One region of the Blautia difficilis genome, then DNA from elsewhere that is predicted to be linked to it. Evidence: riboswitches for the same ligand, from Rfam matches in the RefSeq annotation. Region 1 holds a riboswitch; the other holds the start of a gene.
What was found. Region 1 has a riboswitch for glycine ahead of gcvT (glycine cleavage system aminomethyltransferase GcvT). Riboswitches for the same ligand answer to the same signal wherever they lie in the genome.
Positions count from the first base shown of each region.

Region 2: it holds a riboswitch for glycine, as region 1 does, so the genes downstream of both, H8Z82_RS04925 (alanine/glycine:cation symporter family protein) here and gcvT (glycine cleavage system aminomethyltransferase GcvT) in region 1, are expected to answer to the same signal.

Region 1 covers NZ_JACOQG010000004.1:112,425-119,898, forward strand. Annotated here, with positions in the region: gene H8Z82_RS04355 (NAD(P)/FAD-dependent oxidoreductase) at 1-760, opposite strand, end outside; gene glpK (glycerol kinase GlpK) at 782-2,278, opposite strand; glycine riboswitch at 2,518-2,595, shown strand; gene gcvT (glycine cleavage system aminomethyltransferase GcvT) at 2,742-3,836, shown strand; gene gcvH (glycine cleavage system protein GcvH) at 3,865-4,248, shown strand; gene gcvPA (aminomethyl-transferring glycine dehydrogenase subunit GcvPA) at 4,282-5,598, shown strand; gene gcvPB (aminomethyl-transferring glycine dehydrogenase subunit GcvPB) at 5,595-7,034, shown strand; gene H8Z82_RS04385 (lipoate--protein ligase) at 7,058-7,474, shown strand, end outside.
Region 2 covers NZ_JACOQG010000005.1:65,147-72,620, reverse strand. Annotated here, with positions in the region: gene H8Z82_RS04945 (DeoR/GlpR family DNA-binding transcription regulator) at 16-759, opposite strand; gene H8Z82_RS04940 (HPr family phosphocarrier protein) at 1,056-1,313, opposite strand; gene H8Z82_RS17545 (hypothetical protein) at 1,373-1,504, opposite strand; gene pfkB (1-phosphofructokinase) at 1,590-2,501, opposite strand; gene H8Z82_RS04925 (alanine/glycine:cation symporter family protein) at 2,822-4,237, opposite strand; glycine riboswitch at 4,374-4,505, opposite strand; gene H8Z82_RS04920 (acyl-CoA dehydratase activase) at 4,891-6,570, opposite strand; gene H8Z82_RS04915 (2-hydroxyacyl-CoA dehydratase subunit D) at 6,563-7,474, opposite strand, start outside.

The DNA.
Region 1 (7,474 bases):
CCACCAGAATACCTTTTCCGTATTTTCCCGGAAGTGCGAAGATAGTTTTACTTACATGGTTTCCTGCGCTCTTATCAAGCAGACAGTAATCTCCACGCCGGGGTGTGATATGGATCTTCTCCTCACTTACCATATTATGGAATCTGTCTGCATAAACACCGGCTGCATTTACCACGTATCTTGTCTGGAAAACTCCATGATCTGTATGAACCTCCCAGCCCTTATCTATTGGTTTAAGATCCGTAACTTCTGTATCAAATTTAAATTCCACACCATTGGCATTTGCATTCTCTGCCATTGCCATATTCATACCAAAAGGACATACAATACCGGCTGTAGGTGCATAAAGCGCAGCGTAAGCCTGATCGGAAATATTCGGCTCCATTTCCTTCAGTTCCTCACGGTTAAGAATCCTTAACTCCTTAACTCCATTTGCAATGCCTCTGTTATACAGTGCCTGAAGATTTGGCATATCTTCTTCATGCAGACATACAACCAGAGAACCATTTTTCTTAAACGGAAAATCCAGATCCCGGGAAAGCTGTTCCATCATCTGATTTCCCCTGACATTCAGTTTTGCCTTCAGTGATCCTTCAGCAGCATCATAGCCGGCATGGACAAGAGCACTGTTTGCCTTGGAAGTGCCGCAACATACATCCTCTTCTTTTTCAATTACACAGGCTTTTATTTTGTATCGTGATAGCTCTCTTGCTGTTGCCGCACCTGAAACTCCGGCTCCGATAATTATTACATCATACATTCCCAGATCACTCCTTAATCACTAATCCTCTTTTGCCCATCCATAAGCGTATTTGACAGCCTTGTTCCAGCCCTTGATACGTTTTTCTCTTTCTTCATCAGAAATCTTCGGCTCAAACGTTTGATCAATTGCCCAGTTTTTAACAACATCTTCTTTACTTGTCCAGTATCCCACTGCCAGACCTGCAAGATAAGCAGCACCCATTGCTGTTGTCTCCACACATTGAGGACGGTTAACCGGTGCATTGATAATATCAGACTGTGTCTGCATCAGGAAATCATTTGCGCTTGCTCCTCCATCAACCTTAAGTGCTGCCAGATCAATCCCTGAGTCTGCTTTCATTGCTTCCAGTACATCATTTACCTGATAAGCAAGAGATTCCAGGGTTGCACGGATAATATGATATTTGTTAACTCCACGTGTGATTCCTACAATAGTTCCTCTTGCATACTGATCCCAGTGCGGTGCGCCAAGTCCGGTAAATGCAGGTACCACATAACATCCGTTTGTATCTTTTACTTTCTTTGCCATGTATTCTGAATCTGCTGCGGACTCAATAATACGAAGTTCATCTCTCAGCCACTGGATCGCAGCACCTGCTACAAAGATGGAGCCTTCCAGCGCATAATTTACTTTTCCGTCCAGTCCCCACGCAATGGTTGTTACCAGACCATTTTTTGAAAAGATTGGTTTCTCACCGGTATTCATAAGAAGAAAACAGCCTGTTCCATATGTATTTTTTGCTTCTCCTGCATTGAAACAGGTCTGTCCGAATAAAGCAGCCTGCTGATCTCCGGCAGCACCTGCAATTGGGATAGGTCCGCCAAGGTAAGATATATCTGCCTCTCCGTATACACAGCTTGAAGGTTTTGGTTCAGGCAGCATACATTTGGGGATATCCAGCTCTGCAAGGATCTCCTCATCCCATTCCAGTGTGTTGATGTTGAACAGCATCGTGCGGGAAGCATTAGAATAATCTGTTACATGAACTGCACCTTTTGTCAGTTTCCAGATCAGCCAGGTCTCAACTGTACCAAATAGTAATTCCCCTCTCTGCGCCCGTTCTCTCGCACCCGGCACATTGTCCAGGAGCCATTTTACCTTTGTTCCTGAGAAGTAGGCATCAATAACAAGACCTGTTTTTTCTCTGAATTTATCAATGAGTCCTTTTTCCTTCAGGCTGTCACAATATTCAGAAGTTCTGCGGCACTGCCACACGATGGCATGATAAATTGGTTCGCCAGTCTCTTTATCCCATACAATCGTAGTTTCTCTCTGATTCGTAATACCGATTGCTGCAATATCTTCAGCGGTTGCCCCGATCATATTCATTGCTTCAACAGCTACACCAAGCATACTTGCCCAAATCTCATCAGCATCATGTTCAACCCATCCTGGTTTTGGAAAATACTGTGTGAATTCCCTCTGTGCAACGCTGCACAATTCTCCCTTTTCATTAAACAGGATGCATCTGTTACTTGTTGTTCCTGCATCCAGAGCCATTACATATTTAGCCATTCTTTTTCCTCCCTTTCATGGTCTCCTTTATAATGATTGTATTATATAAGATAATTTCTAACAAATCCAGAATAACGCACATGTCAAAATTTATTCTTTTTTATAACATTATACTATTAATTTTGTCCAATATAAAGAAAATATGTTTCAAATTTTTAGTAATTTTTTAATAAAAGTCTATATTTTCTGTTGACGTTTTTGGTATTTTATGTTAGCATGAAGGCAATTCAAGATATCGAATGACGAAACTGGGAGAGACGCAAAATGCGCGCCGAAGGGGATGAAGAACTCTCAGGCAAATGGACCAGTTTCCGACGAACCTCTGGAAAGCAACATAAAGTTGCACCGAAGAAGCAACCGATCACAAAATTTCGGGTAATCTTTCAGGTTAAGATGACAGAGCGCAGAACAAGTATTTATTTGTTCTGCGCTTTTTTATGTATATGATAAGGAGGAATCACCTATGGAAAAAACAACACCGCTCTATGCCACCCATCAGGCACACGGAGGCAAGATTGTTCCTTTTGCAGGATATCTTCTTCCCGTCCAGTACCAGACTGGCGTGATTGCCGAACATATGGCAGTCCGGGAAGCCTGTGGTCTCTTTGATGTATCCCATATGGGAGAAATTCTTTGCGAAGGCCCCGGAGCATTGAAGCTGCTCAACCATCTGCTGACCAATGATTTCACAAATATGTATGACGGTCAGGCAAGATACAGCCTCATGTGCTATGAAAACGGCTGCTGCGTAGATGACCTGATCGTTTATAAGGTCCGGGATGAGCATTATTTTATCGTAGTGAACGCAGCCAACAGGGATAAAGATTTTGCATGGATGAAAACCCATGAGCAGGATGTGGAAGGAGCCACACTCACAGACATTTCCGATTCTGTTGCCCAGATTGCCGTACAAGGACCAAAAGCCCATGAGATCCTGGCAAAACTTCTTCCGGAAGACGAATTCCCGGTAAAATACTACAGCGCCTGTTTTGATCGCACTATCGGTGGTATGCACTGCATAGTCTCCAAAACCGGCTATACCGGATCTGCAGGATATGAACTTTATCTTGATGCCAAAGATGCAGCCAACATGTGGGAGCTTCTGCTGGAAACAGGAAAAGACGAAGGTCTGATCTGCTGTGGACTGGGAGCCAGAGACACACTTCGACTGGAAGCCGGCATGCCTCTGTATGGACATGAAATGGATGAGACAGTCACACCTCTGGAAAGCGGACTTGGCTTCTGCGTGAAATTTTCCAAAGAAGAGTTTATTGGAAAAGAAGCTCTGGAATCAAGCGAACCCACACGTATACGCGTAGGGCTGAAAATCACCGGACGCGGCATTGTAAGAGAACACATGCCAGTCTTCTCCGGCGATACCCAGGTGGGCATGACTACTTCCGGCACCCACGCACCTTACCTTGGATATCCTATTGCCATGGCACTGGTAGACAAAACATATGCCGCAGTCGGCACCAGACTTACCGCGGACGTACGCGGCCGGAAAGTAGAGATGGAAGTTGTCTCTCTTCCCTTCTATTCAAAAACCAAAAAATAATTTCAAATAAAATTACGGAGGATCTATTATGAATTATCCAGAAACATTACGTTATTCCAAATCACATGAATGGGTTAAAAACGAAGGAGAAATCACTGTGATCGGTCTTACCGACTTCGCGCAGAGTGAGCTTGGCGACCTGGTATTTGTTAATCTGCCGGAAGTTGATGATACGGTTACTGCCGGAGAAGCACTTGGCGATGTAGAATCTGTCAAAGCTGTATCAGACATTTTCTCCCCTGTATCCGGAACTGTCTGCGAGATCAATGAAGAGCTTCTGGACCACCCGGAACTGATCAACGAAGCACCTTATGACGCATGGCTCATCAAAGTAAAAGATGTCACTGATGAAGAAGAGCTGATCGGAGCTGCTGAATATGAAGCTCACTGTCAGGCTGAAAGCAACGGCTGATCTGTCAGATTTTAACTACAGGAGGTAACTGCCATGGGTTCTTACATACCAAGTACCAGAGAAGAACGTCTCTCTATGCTGGAATCCATCGGAATGCATTCTTTTGATGAATTGTATGCCGATATTCCCGAGGACCTTCGCTTAAAAGACGGACTGTCTTTACCATCCGGACTTTCCGAACTGGAAGTAGCCCGCAAGATTGAGGAAATCTCCGGGAAAAACACCCGTTTTCCTCATATTTTCAGAGGTGCCGGATCCTATCACCACTATATTCCGGCTATTGTAAAGCAAGTCACTTCAAAAGAAGAATTTGTCACTGCATACACTCCTTATCAGGCAGAGATCAGCCAGGGACTTCTACAGTCGATCTTTGAATATCAGACCATGATCTGTGAGCTGACAGGAATGGACGTTTCCAATGCATCTGTTTATGACGGTGCAACTGCTGCCGCAGAGGCTGCTGCCATGTGTCGTGACCGGAAACGGGGAACCATCTGTGTCAGTGCTTCTGTGGACCCCAGAACACTCTCTGTGATCCGTACCTACTGCTTTGGTTCCGGAGCACCACTTGTGATTCTTCCTGAAAAAGATGGTCTCACAGATATAGATAGTTGGAATGCTATGGATACTTCCTCCATCGCCTGTCTGATCATTCAGACCCCAAACTACCACGGATTGATCGAAGATGGCGCTTCTATTGCAAATGCTGTACACAATTCCGGTGCCAGGCTGATCGCCAGCTGCAATCCCATTGCTCTTAGTCTTCTGGAAACTCCGGGAGAATTTGGTGCTGATGTAGCTGTTGGTGAAGGCCAGCCTCTGGGACTTCCTATGGGATTTGGCGGACCTTATCTTGGATTCATGGCTTCTACCAAAGACATGATGAGAAAGCTTCCCGGCCGAATCGTAGGCCAGACTACCGATGTGGACGGAAAACGTGCCTATGTCCTTACTCTCCAGGCTCGTGAACAGCATATCCGCCGGGAGAAAGCAAGCTCCAACATCTGTTCCAACGAGGCACTTTGCGCTATGACTGCCGCAGTCTATCTGTCAGCTATGGGCAGTGCCGGACTTGAAAAAGTGGCTGCTTCCTGTATGGCAAATGCCCGCTATCTGCTGGAACAGTTGACTGCTCTGGGATTTACCAGGAAATATACAGGAGAATTTTTCCATGAATTTGTAACCATCTGTCCCTGTGATGCAGCTGTCCTCTCTGAAAAACTGGCTGCACACGGATATTTGTCAGGCCTTGTGACCGGACAGTCAGAAATGCTCTGGTGCACAACTGAAATGAATACAAAATCTGAGATTGATGGTCTTATTGCTGTGATAAAGGAGGTGCTTGCATGAAACTTATATTTGAAATGGGGGCACCAGGAAGAGGCTGCGACCTGATTCCGCCCTGCACTACCCCTGAAGTAACTGTCAATGTACCGATGCGTAAAAAAGCACTGCATCTCCCAGAGGTATCCGAAACAGAGCTTAGCCGTCACTATACTGATCTGGCAAAGCAGACCCATGGAGTCAACGATGGTTTCTATCCTTTAGGCTCCTGTACCATGAAATACAATCCGAAGATCAACGATGCTGCTTCTCTTCTCCCCGGATTTACCAACATTCATCCTCTGCAGGATACCAGGGATGTTCAGGGATGTCTGGAAGTACTCTCTTCCATTGAAAAAGCATTGTGCGAGATCACCGGAATGCAGGCATGTACTCTTCAGCCGGCAGCCGGTGCTCACGGTGAATTTACCGGTCTTCTTCTGATCAAGGCATGGCACGAAAGCCGCGGTGACAGCAAACGTACAAAGATCATTGTTCCGGATTCTGCCCACGGTACCAATCCCGCCAGTGCAGCTATGGCCAACTTCGATGTGGTTAATATCGCTTCTGATGAGCATGGCTGTGTCGATCTGGAGGCATTAAAAGCCGCTGTAGGCGATGACACTGCCGGACTGATGCTCACAAACCCCAACACAGTTGGTCTGTTTGATCCAAATATTGCAGAGATCACACGGATCGTTCATGAAGCCGGCGGCTTATGCTATTACGATGGAGCAAACTTAAACGCAGTTATGGGAGTTACACGCCCGGGCGACATGGGCTTTGATGTGATGCATCTGAATCTGCATAAGACATTCTCCACTCCTCACGGTGGAGGCGGACCGGGAAGCGGACCTGTTGCCTGCAAAGATTTCCTGGCACAATTCCTTCCGGGACTTCGTATTAACGAACAGGCAGACGGCTCTTTTACGGAAGAAACCGCTGCTTATACCATTGGAAATGTCCGCAGCTTCTCTTCCAATTTCCTGGTTGTTGTCCGTGCCTTCTGTTACATTCTGACTCTTGGCAGAGAGGGAATTCCGGAAGCAGCCACCACAGCAGTGCTGAATGCCAACTATATGATGCACAAGCTGGCCGGACATTATAAAATGGCCTATGATCACACCTGTATGCATGAATTTGTCATGACACTGGAACAGGAAAAGCATCAGCGAAATGTCTCTGCTCTTGATATTGCCAAGGAATTACTGGATCACGGTATCCATCCGCCTACCATGTACTTCCCGCTGATCGTCCATGAAGCATTGATGATCGAGCCTACCGAAACAGAGAGCCGGGAAACACTGGATGAAGCGGTACAGATCTTCCTGGATGTACTTGCAGAATCTGAAGCTCATCCGGAAAAGATGCACGAATATCCATTTAAAACACCGGTCCGCAGATTAGACGAAGTAGGTGCTGCACGAAAACCAGTAGTGCGTTATCTTTATAGTAACGAATAAATCAATAACAGGAGGAATCCACAATGATACAGACTCTGACCACATACGAAAGCACAACTACCGATCCTTATACAAATCTTGCTGTAGAAGAATATCTTACTCTTCACGCAGAACCAGGAGAATGTATTTTATACTTATGGCAAAATGCACATACGGTTGTGATCGGGCGAAATCAGAATTGTTGGAAAGAGTGCCGTGTATCAGAACTGGAAGCAGACGGCGGACATCTGGTCCGCCGCCTCTCCGGCGGGGGAGCTGTCTACCACGACCTTGGAAATCTGAACTTTACCTTCTGTATGAGAAAAGAAGACGCGGATGTAGACCGCCAGCTTCAGGTGATTATAGAAGCTGTAGCTTCCTTTGGACTGACTGCTGAGAAAACCGGTCGAAATGATGTGACAATCAACGGACAGAAATTTTCCGGAAATGCATTTTTTGAT
Region 2 (7,474 bases), on a different contig from region 1:
ATTCTGATCAATTATTTATTTCACTTCCAGAATATTTTTGCTATCCTGATACTCCTCCGGAATTTCTTCTGTAAGAATTTTACCATCTGTAAACCCGCCGAATGTGACAGAACTTACTTCTCCAAACTTTGACTTATCTGTCAGAATATATACATCTTTGCACTGCTTCATTGCAGTACTCTTGACGATTGCTTCACTGGTATCCGGTGTGGTAAAGCCTTCTCTTCTGGTGATTCCATTTGTTCCGAAAAATCCCTTTGTAAAATGATACATCTGAATCATCTGCATTGCCTGGCTGCCTACAACTGCCTCGGTAGAACTCTTCAGTTCTCCCCCGATCAAATAAACCCGGATTCCCATCTTTGCCAGAGTCTGGGCGTGAGATACTGCATTGGTGACAAAGGCCGCTCTTACACCTGCCAGATATTCCAGCATCAAGCCAGTGGTGGTTCCTGCATCCAGGTAAACGAAATCATCCGGTGTGATCAGACTGGCTGCATATTTTGCGATTTTTTTCTTTTCTTCTTTATTCAATTCTGATTTCTGCGCTACAGTCGGTTCATAGGCAGTTACTTTATGATTTAATGCTACTGCACCGCCGAAAACCTTGGTAAGTTTTCCTGCTTTGTCCAGTGCAGTGATGTCTCTGCGTACTGTGGATTCTGATGCATCCAGAAGTTCTCTCAGTTCTGTTACTGTAACACTCTTTTTTTCTTCCAGAAGCTTCAGAATAATATCAAATCTCTGTTCTGTAAGCATATACTTCTGCCTCCATTATATATTTACTTTGATTATGTACTTCTGATTATTTTCTCCGATATCTACGAATTGCTCCGCTGCTTCGCAGCTCCCCCAATTCTGCAAACATTCGGAATCCGCAGATTTACTTCGTAAATCGCTACTTCCTCATGTTTGGCGGGTCCCAAGTTCAAAAGTCTTATCGTGCAAGCACGAACGACTTTCTGACCTTTTGACCCTGATATCTCATTATAACAGAAACAGGAGATGAATGCATCATCTCCTGTCTGTCAGTTTCTTATATTTAATTCTATGAATTACAGGTTCTCCTGCATGAATTTGCTTACTGCTTCGTATGCTGCTTCTTCATCAGCACCTTCGATCGTGAATGTTACTTCATGGCCTTTCTTAACGCCAAGTCCCATCAGTGCAAGAAGTTTTCTGCAGTCTACTTTTTTACCCTCTTTTTCGATGGAGATCGTTGACTCAAAACCTTTTACCAGTTTTACAAGCTCTCCTGCAGGACGTGCGTGGATTCCTTCATTGTCTGTAACCACATACTTAAATTCTTTCATTTTGATATCCTCCATGTTTTTTATTTTAATTTTTTCATTATTGCTTTTTATTTCGCTGCTTATGCTGCTTTGTTGAATGGTCCGCCCATATCAATAGCCATCATTCCACCAAGCACTATGCTTAAAATTACTTTACTAGAACTTCCCATTCCTGTCAAGGCATTGTTCAGACCTGTATTAATGCCACCCATAATTGGGTTACTGTTCACTCTGTTCCCATTAATACATTTCGTCCATCAGGCAGATCTGTTATTCTCATCTTTTCTTCCCCCTTTATTATTTTCCGGTTATCTGACCATAAACCGCTTCTATTTCTTCCTTTGTTGCAAGATTTTCAGAAAATGCACTTGCACTTCCTGCTGCAATTCCCATGTGGAATGCATGTTCATAATCCTTCTTCTCCATCCAGCCTGCAACAAATCCTGCTACCATGGAATCTCCTGCACCCACACCATTTACCAGTCTGCCTTTTGGTGCAGGTTCCTCAAATACCTGTCCATCCTCTGCTACCAGAACCGCACCTTCGCCAGCCATGGAGATCAGAACATTTCCTGCACCTTTTTCCTGAAGTTTCTTTCCATAAGGAATTACATCTTTTCTTGTTTTTAATTCTACACCGAAGATCTCGCCCAGTTCATGATTGTTTGGCTTTACAAGGAATGGATGATATTTCAGAACATTGACCAGAAGATCCTTTGTTGCATCAACTACGATCATCACACCTTTTCCATCCAGCCTTGCCATGATCTGTTCATACATGTCATCCGGCATAGAAGATGGAATGCTGCCTGCCAGGAAAAGTACATCTCCTTCTCCAAGTTCTTCCAGCTTCTTCATCAGTTCCTCTACTTTATCCTTGCTGATCATCGGTCCTGCACCATTGATCTCGGTTCCGTCAATAGATTTCAGTTTCAGATTGATTCTTGAAACCCCTTCACTAATCTGAATGAACTCAGATTTCACTCCCATCTCATGTAATCTGCGGATAATTTCTTCCCCTACAAACCCTGCGGTAAATCCAAGTGCAGTGTTCTCAATCCCAAGATTCATAAGGACTGTGGAAACATTAATTCCCTTTCCCCCCGGAAGCATCAGTTCTGAACTTGTTCTGTTTGTCAGTCCCAGTTTAAAATCATCTACTGAAACGATGTAGTCCAGAGATGGATTAAAAGTTACTGTGTAAATCATCTCTTCTTTCCCTCCCGTTTTATATTGATATACTTTCGAACTCTTTATTGCACTTGCCCAAAAAGATTCCAAGAGTACATATTGTCATGTCTTTTCTGCGTGTTTGTGACTGTTTTTTGTTTACAGTCTTAGTATAATGTCATATTCGTTCAAAATCAATCAAACTAATTCATAAAAATAATGACTGATTTTGGTTAACTTTGCACAAAATAAAGTCATAATCAAGCAAACGCAAGCAAAAAAATCCTCTGATCAGGATTGCTATAAATTCCATAATCAGAGGATTTACTGTTTTCTGTTCTTTTATTACTTTTGATTTCTTACATTTTATGCTTTTCTGCTGCAAAAAATGTTTTTGTTTCTTTTACAATCACTCCGCTTAATGCGAACAATGCGATCATATTCGGAATCGCCATCAGTCCGTTGAAGATATCTGCGATCGTCCATACAGCACTTACTGTCATATACGGTCCAATAAACACTGCCAGAATGTAAAGCCAACGGTATGTAAGGATTGTTTTCTTATGTCCGTTTGTCAGATATTCCAGACATCTTTCACTGTAATAATCCCATCCAAGAATCGTAGTAAATGCAAAGAATACCAGACAGATCATTAATACAAATGCTGAAATCTGTCCAGGGATCGGAAGTCCGTGCTGGAATGCATAAGTAGTTACCTGAACACCTTCCAGACCTTCTACCTGCCATGCACCTGTCAGTACGATGGAAAGACCTGTCATTGTACAGATCACGATCGTATCAATAAATGTACCAGTCATACTTACAAGGCCCTGACGTACAGGCTCTTTTGTCTGAGCTGCTGCTGCTGCAATAGGTGCGCTACCAAGACCTGCTTCGTTTGAGAAGATACCACGAGCCACACCTTTCTGCATGGATACGATCATTGTTCCTACCACACCGCCTGTCACTGCTGACGGATTAAAGGCTCCCTTCACAACTGTAACGATTGCTGCCGGAATCTCTGTAATGTTTAAAAGAATCAGCGCAACACTGAAGATCAGATAAATCACCGCCATAAACGGTACAATAATCTGGCTGACTGTTGCAATTCGTTTCAGACCTCCGATGAGGATTGCTGCAACACAGGCTGCAAGAATCAGGGAAGAAATTACAACTGCCCAGGAATACTCTCCAAGGAACGGAATATTTACGCAGTTTGATTTGTTCGGATCAAAGAAGTTCTGAACTGCACTGGAAATACCATTTACCTGGCTGAATGTACCGATTCCGAAAAGACCTACACATACACCAAAGAATGCAAAGATCTTTGCAAGCCATTTCCATTTTGTTCCCATTCCTTTCTCAATATAATAGAAAGGACCGCCAAGGCTGTGACCGTCTTCTGCTACCACACGGTATTTTACTGCAAGAAGACCTTCGGAGAATTTTGTTGCCATTCCGAAGAATGCTGCAAGAATCATCCAGAATAAAGCTCCGGGACCACCGGCGCAGACAGCAGTTGCAACACCGACGATATTGCCGGTTCCGATTGTAGCGCTCAGTGCTGTACATAAAGCTGCGAAGCTGGAAATCTCACCATCGCCTTCTTCTTCGTTTTTAAACATCCATTTTAATGCAAGGGGGAGTCTTCGTATCTGAAGAAGTCCGAGTCTGGCAGTTAACAGGATACCACCTGCCATGATCAGGACCATAAGGGGCACGCCCCAGACCAGATCGTCTACTGTTGTCAAAAAAGAATTGATCGCTTCCCACATAATAATAAATCTCCTTTTTCTTTTAAAAAGTGTAATATATTGTACAGCTGGGAAACAAAGTAATAACAGACCGTTTCAAAAATCAGAAGTTCAGAAAATACTGTTCATATATTTAAAATGAATCAGCAGGGATGATAAAGCATCCTCTGTCCTTTTGCCTGAGAGATTCAAAACACGGATCAGATAACCAGTTGTGGGAAGTTATCCACATTCCATGTTATTTGCACCTTCGGCCCCCGATCTAACGGGTGTCTCCAGAGAAACGATCCATTTGCAGTTTTTCCCTGCATCCAGGGAACCTGAGAGTTTTACTCCTTCGGCGGGTATAGCCTTTTGTGTGGCTTCCTCTTTCCTGCAAACTTCACCTCGTTAATTTGCTGTTACTGTGGTATACTATAGCTCTTAAATTTGAACTCGTCAATAGAAAATTAAACTTTTATAAAAAAAGTATAAAAATTCGTTACTGTTCACACGTCACTATCCCGCGAGGTGTTTTGGCATGAAAATGCCAAAATCCCGAGACATACCGCGCGAATTTATGCGAATAGCATAAATTCTGTGCATCGCGAAGCGTGTTACTGAGAACGGAGTGAACAGTAACAAAAATTCCAGAGATTTCCACCTTGTAAAATCCCTGGATATTTAAATAATTTTTATACATCAGCCATATCAGCCGCAAACAGTGCTGCGCCAAGTGCACCGCATAGCTGTGCCTTGTCACTGATCACCAGCTTTGTTCCAAGCTTCTCTTCCAGTGTCTTTACCAGGCCCTTATTCTTAGAAACACCACCGGTCATCATATATTTCTCCTCACCGCCCACACGTCTGGTAAGAGCTGCGGTTTTTACAGCAACCGCCTTATTCAGACCATGGACAATGTCATCTGTTGCTTTGTTCTGGGCGATCAGGGAAACAACTTCTGATTCTGCAAATACTGTACACATACTGGAAATTGTAATATCTTCTTTGAATTCCAGCCCACATTCGCTCATCTGATCCAGATTCATTTCCATGGTACGTGCCATCATTTCCAGAAATCGTCCGGTTCCTGCCGCACATTTGTCATTCATAACAAAGTTTGCAACTGCACCGTTCTCATCCAGTCGGATCACCTTGCTGTCCTGTCCGCCAATATCAATAACAGTACGGACTTCCGGATTCAGGAAATGCGCACCTCTTGCATGACAGGTGATCTCTGTGATACTCTTATCACCATTTTTAATAGCTGTACGTCCGTATCCGGTAGTAACCAGCGCATCAATATCTTCTCTCTGCAATCCGGCCTCCTTCAATGCTTCTGCCAGGGCACGGTCTGCTCCGATGGCAGCCCCTGCTCCTGTAGGCAGGATAATACTGGTTACAATCTCATGATTTTTATTTAAAATCACCACATCTGTACTGGTAGAACCACTGTCAATCCCTGCGAAATAGCCTTTTCCCATTTTTCTCTCTCCTTTTGTGTCGACCTCTATGGTCTGCTCCAGTGTTTCAGGCTGAATACTCTCTGCAAAAGCTTCCAGCCTGGTAAGAAGCTGACCACTGCTCTGAATAGTATAATCTGATTCAATCTTTAAAAGAGGTACATCTGTATGGTTCTTAATCTCAGCATATTCGAAGCTGTAAAAATCACAGAACTTCACTGTATGATAAATAATTCCTGCAACAGACGGATCATTATAAAGCTTCTTACGGCCTGTGGGGTCCATCATACGCATACATGGAATCTGCCCCAGGATCTCACATGCATACCAGTCCATCAGTTCATCAAAAGAAGCACCCTCCGGTGGAAGTATATTTCCCACAGAGCGGTTATGCACACAGGTATCATTCTCTACGGGAAGGGGCATAGCTTTACTGGTCATTTCAAACAGCTCCTGCCCCATTCTGGCCCCAAGCACTGCAATATGAGGCTTTGTGACTTTCTCCTGTGCATGGAAAGCAGCCCGGAATTTTCCGGCATCAAACTCTGTGCCTTTGTACTGTGCATAAGCCTTGGCCAGCCCTTTTAACTGTACAGCCATACGCTCTCTGCTACAAGTACTGTCACAGTGAAGCACATCCAGGATATAAAGGAAATCCAGTTTACCGCTTTCCAGCAAAATGTCATACACACTTCGGATGGTATCACAGCAGCTCACCAGAACAAGTTCCTTAATTTTTCCCTCCATGACCCCTTCCAGAAGTGTTTTCCCAAAACCACAGATATTGGGATGTGAAACCTGATCAGCCAGGTCAAAGCCATCCGGCATATGGTTAAAGTTCTCACATTCCCCGCCAAGAGATTCCAGAAGCTCAATTGGAGTATATTTACAGACATAATAAGTTTTATTCATTCTCAGCACCTCCCAGCATTTCCAGAAAAGCTCCCAGCCTGGTGGAAGTCTGTCCTTCTCCTCCATGGCTTCGATCACACCCGTCACCGTCCAGGATCAAAAGGGGCAGTCCGGCTTCCTCGAACTTCTTCTTTGCAAGCTGTGCCGCACCAAGGGTGTGTTTGCATCCCCAATGTCCAAACCACACAGCACCGTCTGCTCCTGCCTGTTTCGCATGGCGGATACCGGCTTCAATCCTTCTAAGGGCACTTCCGTTCAGTGAATGATATACCATTCTTTCTGCCATTGCTTCAAAGGGGTTCTCAGGATCAAAGTCCGGCTCACAGGTTTCTGCAAGTTCACATCCCACAATCTGGGCTTTCTCACTGAAGCAAAGCTCCTGGCGCACTGCATCCGACCAGAACGGAATGGTATGCATCCAGTAAATGTGTTTCCCTTTCGCTGCCGGTGCTTTCTTAATATCTTCAAGAAGCATCTGTGTATACTTCTCTTCTTCTGCTGTTCCAAGAAGGATATTGTTGGTCATTCCTGCATATAACGGTGTGACCAGATCAGAGGGCACATATCTGTCTGCACGCATCTGCTGATATTTTTTGTAATTCTCCAGAGTCCGCTTACTGCGGGCAAGACGTTCCTTTAATCTGTCCTCAGAGATTGTTTTTCCTGTATTTTTTTCCAGAAATACTTTTAAATCCTTTAACTGGTCTGCCACATACTGTACATTTTCTTCCGTCTGATTCCATGGTACATCAATGGCAAATACAGGTACCTGGTAGAAATCTGCCAGGGTACGGAATGTAAGCAGGTTGGCATCGCAGGTCAGGTTGGTATAAACAATACATTTGGGCTTTGGCAGAAGTCCTTTCTGCGCTGCACCCAGAAATGTCTTATGATAACTGCACAA